Acidicapsa acidisoli: one gene and its partner. The protein of the gene in region 2 binds, or shares a complex with, the protein of the main gene of each other region. Links are inferred from orthologs where the notes say so. Each region holds a gene or a part of one and is shown on either strand. Other genes may lie near its edges.

Region 1 (3,181 bases), on a different replicon or contig from region 2:
CGGATCTTCCTTCCAGATTTTGTCGTTTATCAAGGGGACATTGGGGCTGGCCGGTGTGTCATACCGACATTTATGCGCTTCAAACCTAGAATGCTGGCGCAATACCAGACGTGGAATGCTGGGAATCTGGAAGATATGAATGCACGCGGATGGCCGTTTGGATCGCGGTGCGCAACCGATTGTTTCTTTGATATTTACAGTTTCATGACATCCCAGTAGCGACTATGGTTTCCTGTATCTTTTTGTTAATTCTATGAGAATAAGTAGCGTTAGATTTAAACAGCCGGGCGATTGTGTCTTGCCTGTGTCGCAGCACTAAAAGCGCAGGAAGGGTGAAAACTAACGATCAGAACTGACCGAGTTAGATAACCGGTCTATTGCGCAATCAGTTGCTGCAGCGAGTCAAAACTCCTATTTCGACTCGCTTTTTGAAGTTATAGATTGGGATCGATCAGTTTGAGGCCGCTGGCCGCGTCGGGTCGCTTGCCGAGGGCGGTGGTGTTGGCGGTGAGGAAGACTTCCACTGTGGGATTGACGTTGAGTTCCCAGACGTGACCACCTACGGTTGTGCCGTCGCGGCGGCCAAGGATTGCATGCATGTGGGCGACGGGCTTGCCGTTGAAGGCGGCGATGTCACCGATCAGGGACAGGACTTCTACCTGTTGATTGGTGACGGTCGGGTGATACATCTTCTTTTCGAGGTCGAGCCAGGCGGTGGTGGCTGAGCTCACGGCTCCGATACCGGTGAAGTGGGCGTCGCCAACCTTGTACTTGATGGCGAAGTCGGTGAGTCCGCTGAGGACCTCGTCGCCCTTGAGGAAGACGATGGCGTAGATCTTTTCTTCCGGGGTGTCTTTGACGAGCTTGACCTGCATGGCTGGGGCTTTGCCGGTGGGGATCGGGCGGGCGGGATTGATGAGATCTGATTCCGGGGTTGGGGATTGGGCGCGAACGGTTCCGGCCGAGAGGATCGTCACGGCGCAGAGGGCTAAGAGTGCGGCTTTCATGCGAGGCTCCCTGAGAGAAAAATGGTCACTACAAACGTTGTGCAAGCAGGATTGCAGCGACCATTCTAACCTTACAGGGCCTCAGGTCGGACTTTGGATCGGGACCAGGACCAGGGTCAGGCGGGCACGGCCATGAAGTCCAATGCACGGACCAGATAGGACTTGAGTTCACTGCGGGGGACAACGGCGTCGAGGAAGCCGTGTTCGAGAAGGAACTCTGAACGCTGGAAGCCTTCCGGGAGCTTCTGGCGAATGGTCTGCTCGATGACGCGAGGACCGGCGAAACCGATGAGCGCGCCGGGTTCGGCGACGTTGAGATCGCCGAGCATGGCGAAGCTGGCGGTGATGCCGCCTGTGGTGGGGTCGGTGAGAAGGCAGATGTATGGGATGCGAGCTTCGTCGAGCTGGGCGAGGCCGCTGGCGATCTTGGCGAGTTGCATGAGACTCACGACGCCTTCCATCATGCGCGCGCCGCCGGATGCCGCGACAATGATCAGCGGGTGATGGGTGGCAAGGGAGCGGTCGATCGCCCGGGCTATCTGTTCGCCGACGACGGCGCCCATGCTGCCGCCGATGAAGGCGTATTCCATGGCGCTGAGGACGACGTCGTGGTGGCCGATTTTTCCGAGAGCGGTGACGATTGCATCGTTGAGACCGGTCTGTTTCTGGGCTGAGGCCAGGCGCGATTTGTATGTCTTGATGTCTGTGAAGTTCAGCGGGTCGGTGGAGCGCAGATTGCCGTCGACGAAGGTGTAGCCGGGTTCGAGGAGAAGCTCGATGCGCTGGAGTGCGCCGATTTTGAAGTGATGGCCGCATTTGGCGCAGACATGGAGGTTGGCCTCAAGCTCGGCTTTGAAGAGGATGGTCCGGCAGCCAGGGCACTTGACCCAGAGACCTTCCGTGCGGACTCGGGCCGGCGAACCATCATCGGAGACCGGGGCGAAGGCCGATCCCGCGAAATCCTGACTGGAGTTTCCGTTGGAGTCGCCGTTGGGCTCGCCGTCGTTTGGTGAAGGATTCGGGTTGGGGCGCTTGAACCAAGCCATACCGGTCAATTGTATATGGAGCTTCCGTGCTTTTAGCGAGTTGGCGCGCTTTGCGCTTTGGCGGGTTAGCGGGTTAGCTGATGCAGTGGAAATTTGGAGCGGTGTGGCTTAGACCCATTACTTAGGGGTGTCGGGCTGGCGCAGGTAGGCGTCGTCGCGGTCGATCCAGTCCTGACGCGGGGGGTTGAAGATGTCGAGATCGACGGTGTCTTCGAGGGCGAAGGCTTCGTGGGGGACGTTGGGCGGGATGCAGAGGATGTCGCCTGCGCAGACAGTGACTTCTCGCGGTGCGGCGTTCGGGCCTTCGTGGAGATGAAACTTGAGCGCCCCTTCGAGGATATGGGTGATCTGTTCGTTGTGATGGCTGTGCAGCGGGACGTGGGCGCCTTTGGCCAGAAGGACGCGGGCGAGCATGGTGCCGGTGCCGACGACGAACTGGCGGCCGATTTTCGGGTTCATTGGCTCGACGGGGATGTCAGACCAGCGGGTGAAGATAGATTCGGTAAGTGACGGCATACGGGCTCCATGGCGCGGTGATTCGATCGGATTGAGTTGAGCCGGCCGGGGCCGGATGCCATGATGGTAATTGTGAATGGATCCTGCAGCAACGAAACAACATTGGAGGGAAGATGCGTCGCACAAATCTTGTGGTTAGCGCGGTTATCGTGATTGTCGTTTTGATGTCCATGGCCACGGGTCTTCATGCCGCGGGCGTGATAGACCAGGGGAACCTGAAGGAGGTGCGCGAGGCGGTGTGGCGCGCATGGTTTGCAGATGATGTGCCTACGCTCAAAAGACTGGTTCCCGCGGATGCGATCGTGATCAGCGCGGGTGAGAAGGAATGGAAGCATCAGGCTGCGATCTTTGAGGCTGCGGCCAAGTTTCATGCCGACGGAGGGAAGCTGGTGCGGCTGGCGTTTCCGCATACCGAGGAGCAGCGATATGGGAATGTGGCGATTCTCTATACGACTTACGAGGTGGAAACGGAGATGAAGGGGAAACGGTCCGTGAATTCGGGGCGGGCTACGGAGGTTTTTGTGATGAAGGACGGGAAATGGATGAATTCGGGATGGCATACGGATGCCGAGAAGTGAGTGAAAGAGTCGGTCCAAATCCCTCCCCTATTTC
Region 2 (3,320 bases):
TTGACGTCCCGAAGGAAATGACACAAGGACAAATCAAGGCCGTCAACGACCAATATGTCATCTGCACTGGAAGGTTCGCCGCAAATATGCACGGCCACATGGGCCTGAACAGCGGCGAAATGACCGACATCACACGGCTGGAGGTTTGGAGTCCCTATCCACGGTCAATACCTAAGTAAAACTGACAGGTTTCCACATCACGTCTGTGTGATCGGCAAGCCGAATTGATTCTTAACTTATTGAGGGCGGGCCGGTGGCCTGGGCTGGGATGACGGCGCGCCGTAGGCGCTCTGGGTGCCGAGTCCTGTGGCGTGATATACCTAACCGGATGAATTATTCGAAACGCATCGGGTTGTTGCGGCGGCGGATGAGTGGGGCGGGGTTGCAGGGGCTGCTGGTAACGCATCTGCCGGATGTTCGCTATTTGTGTGGATTTACGGGGTCGAGTGCGGCGCTGGCGGTAACTCGCCGGGCGGTTCGATTGTTTACCGATGGACGCTACATCGTGCAGGCTGCCGAGGAAGTGCAGGTTGCGAAGGTGGAGATTGTGCCTTCGGCTCCGGCTGTGGCGGCGGTCGAGTGGCTGGCGGCGCAGGTTGCGTTGGGGGATGGTGCGGCTCAGGGCGCGACGGTCGGGTTTGATTCGGCTCATACTTCGGTGGCGGAATTAGAGCGGTTCAAGACGGCGCTGCCTGCGAAGCTGCGGCGGAAGCTGTTGATGCCGGGGAAGTCGCTCATCGAACCGCTGCGCTGGCTGAAGGATGAGGACGAGTTGGGCATCATGGCTGAGGCGGCGAGGCTGGGCGACAGCTTGTTCGAGCATCTGCTTGGTTTCATTCGGCCGGGGTTGACGGAAGCGGCGGTTGCGGCAGAGCTTGAGTATCAGGCGCGGTTGCGCGGGGCTGAGGGGATGTCCTTTGAGAGCATTGTGGCCGCGGGTGAGCGGTCCGCGCTGCCGCATGGCCGCGCGAGCCAGGCTCGGCTGCCCCGGCGAGGGTTACTCACCCTGGATTTCGGTGTTATCCTCAAGGGTTACTGCTCGGATATGACGCGTACCGTCTGCCTGGGCAAGCCGACCGCTCGTGAGCGCGAGGTGTACGAAGCGGTGCTTGCGGCGCAGGAAGCTGCCGTGGCTGCTGTGTCTGCGGGAGTGGAATGCGGCGAGGTGGATGAGGCTGCGCGAGGGGTCTTGCGTGTGGCCGACATGGCCGAGGCGTTCAGCCATTCGACCGGGCACGGCGTTGGGCTGGAGATTCATGAGGGCCCGCGGATTGGCGCGGGGCAGAAAGACAAGCTGGCGCCGGGCATGGTGATTACGATTGAGCCCGGGGCCTATTTTGCAGGAGAGTTTGGCGTTCGCATTGAAGACATGGTGGCGGTGACGAGGACGGGTGGGAATGTGCTCACGAAGTCCCCGAAGGCGCTGATTGAGCTTTAAAGCCAGGGACAGAAATCAAGGATCAGGAAAGACGGAAGCCGATCCTTCGCTGCGCTCAGGATGACAACACTTTTTGAGTTGGAATGAGTTGGAGAGCAAGAGCCAAGTATGAAACCAGACGGTTTGGAAGAGTTAAAAGAACTGATTGCTTTTTTGAAAGAGAACGAGATCGCCGAATTTGATCTGGATCGGGGCGATTTCAAGGTGAGATTGAAGTTTGCTTCGGCGGTTGTGCCGCCTGCGGCTCCTGCATCGGGTCTGGATCTGGTTTCTTTGGCGAGGCTAATGGGATTGTCCCAGCCGGGCGCGGCAGCGCCGGCGATGGCCGTAGCGCCGCTGGCTGTTGATCCCGCGTCTGCTCCGTCTGCTGGTGCTGCGCCTTCAGCGCCTGCGGTAGAGGCCGAGAGCCTGCACATTATCAAATCGCCGATCGTCGGCACGTTCTACGAATCGCCTTCACCCGGCTCGTCGGCCTTCGTTTCCAACGGCGACCGCATTGAAAAAGGCCAAGTCGTCTGCATCGTGGAAGCGATGAAGCTGATGAACGAGATTGAAGCCGACGCCAGCGGCGAAATCGTCAAGCGCCTTGTCACCAACGGCCAGCCCGTCGAGTACGGCCAACCTCTCTTTGCCATTCGAGTATCGTAATTTGCCCATGTTGAGGAAAGTTCTGATTGCCAATCGCGGCGAAATTGCGCTGCGCGTCATTAGTGCCTGCAAGGAACTGGGCATTCGCACGGTTGCCGTGTACAGCGAGGCGGATCGCAATTCGCTGCATGTGCGGTTTGCAGATGAAGCCATCTGCATCGGGCCACCACGACCGGGAGACAGCTATCTCAATGTGCCGGCAGTGATTTCGGCGGCTGAGATCGCCAACGTGGACGCGATTCATCCCGGCTATGGACTGCTGAGCGAGAATGCGAATTTCGCCGAGGTGTGCCGGGTGTCGAACATCAAGTTCATCGGACCTCCGCCGGAAGTGACTCGCTTGATGGGCGAGAAGGAAAAGGCGCGGCAGGCGATGAAGAAGGCCAAGGTGCCGATTCTGCCGGGTTCGGATGGGGTGGTTGCCGATGCCGAGGATGCGCTGAAGTGGGCTGCAGAAGTCGGCTATCCGGTGATTCTGAAAGCCAAGGCTGGCGGCGGCGGACGCGGCATGCGGATCGTTCGAAGCGCCGAGGAGTTGCCGAATCTTTATCACGCTGCATCGACTGAGGCTGCGAACGCTTTCGGCAACGGCGAGCTGTACATGGAGAAGTTCATCGAACGGCCGCGGCATATCGAGTTTCAGATACTGGCCGATGAGCACGGCAATGTCGAAGTGCTTTTTGAGCGCGAGTGCTCGATTCAGCGGCGGCATCAGAAGCTGATCGAGGAAGCGCCATCGCTGAAGGTAACGCCGAAGATCCGCGAGCACCTGAGCAGCACGCTGAAGCGTTGCCTGACTGAAATTGGCTACCAGAATGCCGGGACGATCGAGTTCCTGATGGATGAGGACGGGTCGATCTATTTTATCGAGATGAACACGCGCATCCAGGTGGAGCATCCGGTAACGGAGGCGATTACGGGCATCGATCTGGTGAAGGCGCAGTTGCGCATTGCTTCCGGCGAACGGCTGGATGAGATTCTGCCGAAGAAGGTCGAGATTCGGGGCCATGCCATTGAGTGCCGCATCAACGCGGAGCATCCACGCAAGTTCACTCCTTCGGCGGGGAAGATTACGGTCTTCAATCTGCCGGGCGGGAATGGAGTGCGTGTGGATACGGCGCAGTACGCGGAGGGGGTTGTGCCACCGTATTACGACTCGCTGATCGCCAAACTGATTGTGCATGGCAAGGACCGCGAAGAGGCGATTGCGCGCATGGAACGGGCGCTGGGGATG

Evidence for each region.
Region 1: the proteins of accB (region 2) and accD are in contact, whole or in part, in a solved structure (PDB 8UXZ), measured with the Escherichia coli proteins. The link is inferred for Acidicapsa acidisoli from one-to-one orthologs.

The regions. Positions count from the first base shown.
Region 1 is NZ_JAGSYI010000001.1:1,342,856-1,346,036, reverse strand. Bases 94-2,954 are described here. They hold accD (acetyl-CoA carboxylase, carboxyltransferase subunit beta), read right to left. Parts: upstream 2,063-2,954; coding sequence 1,124-2,062; downstream 94-1,123. Other genes in these bases: OHL23_RS05350 (nuclear transport factor 2 family protein), read left to right, coding at 2,683-2,954; OHL23_RS05355 (cupin domain-containing protein), read right to left, coding at 2,171-2,569; OHL23_RS05365 (PPC domain-containing DNA-binding protein), read right to left, coding at 435-1,007. Outside these bases: more of OHL23_RS05350, read left to right, coding at 2,955-3,147.
Region 2 is NZ_JAGSYI010000002.1:537,984-541,303, reverse strand. The notes cover bases 317-3,316. They hold accB (acetyl-CoA carboxylase biotin carboxyl carrier protein), read left to right. Parts: upstream 317-1,546; coding sequence 1,547-2,086; downstream 2,087-3,316. Other genes in these bases: accC (acetyl-CoA carboxylase biotin carboxylase subunit), read left to right, coding at 2,094-3,316; OHL23_RS12285 (M24 family metallopeptidase), read left to right, coding at 329-1,438. In the rest of the region: OHL23_RS12290 (hypothetical protein), read left to right, coding at 1-179; more of accC, read left to right, coding at 3,317-3,320. UniProt on the Escherichia coli protein: This protein is a component of the acetyl coenzyme A carboxylase complex; first, biotin carboxylase catalyzes the carboxylation of the carrier protein and then the transcarboxylase transfers the carboxyl group to form malonyl-CoA.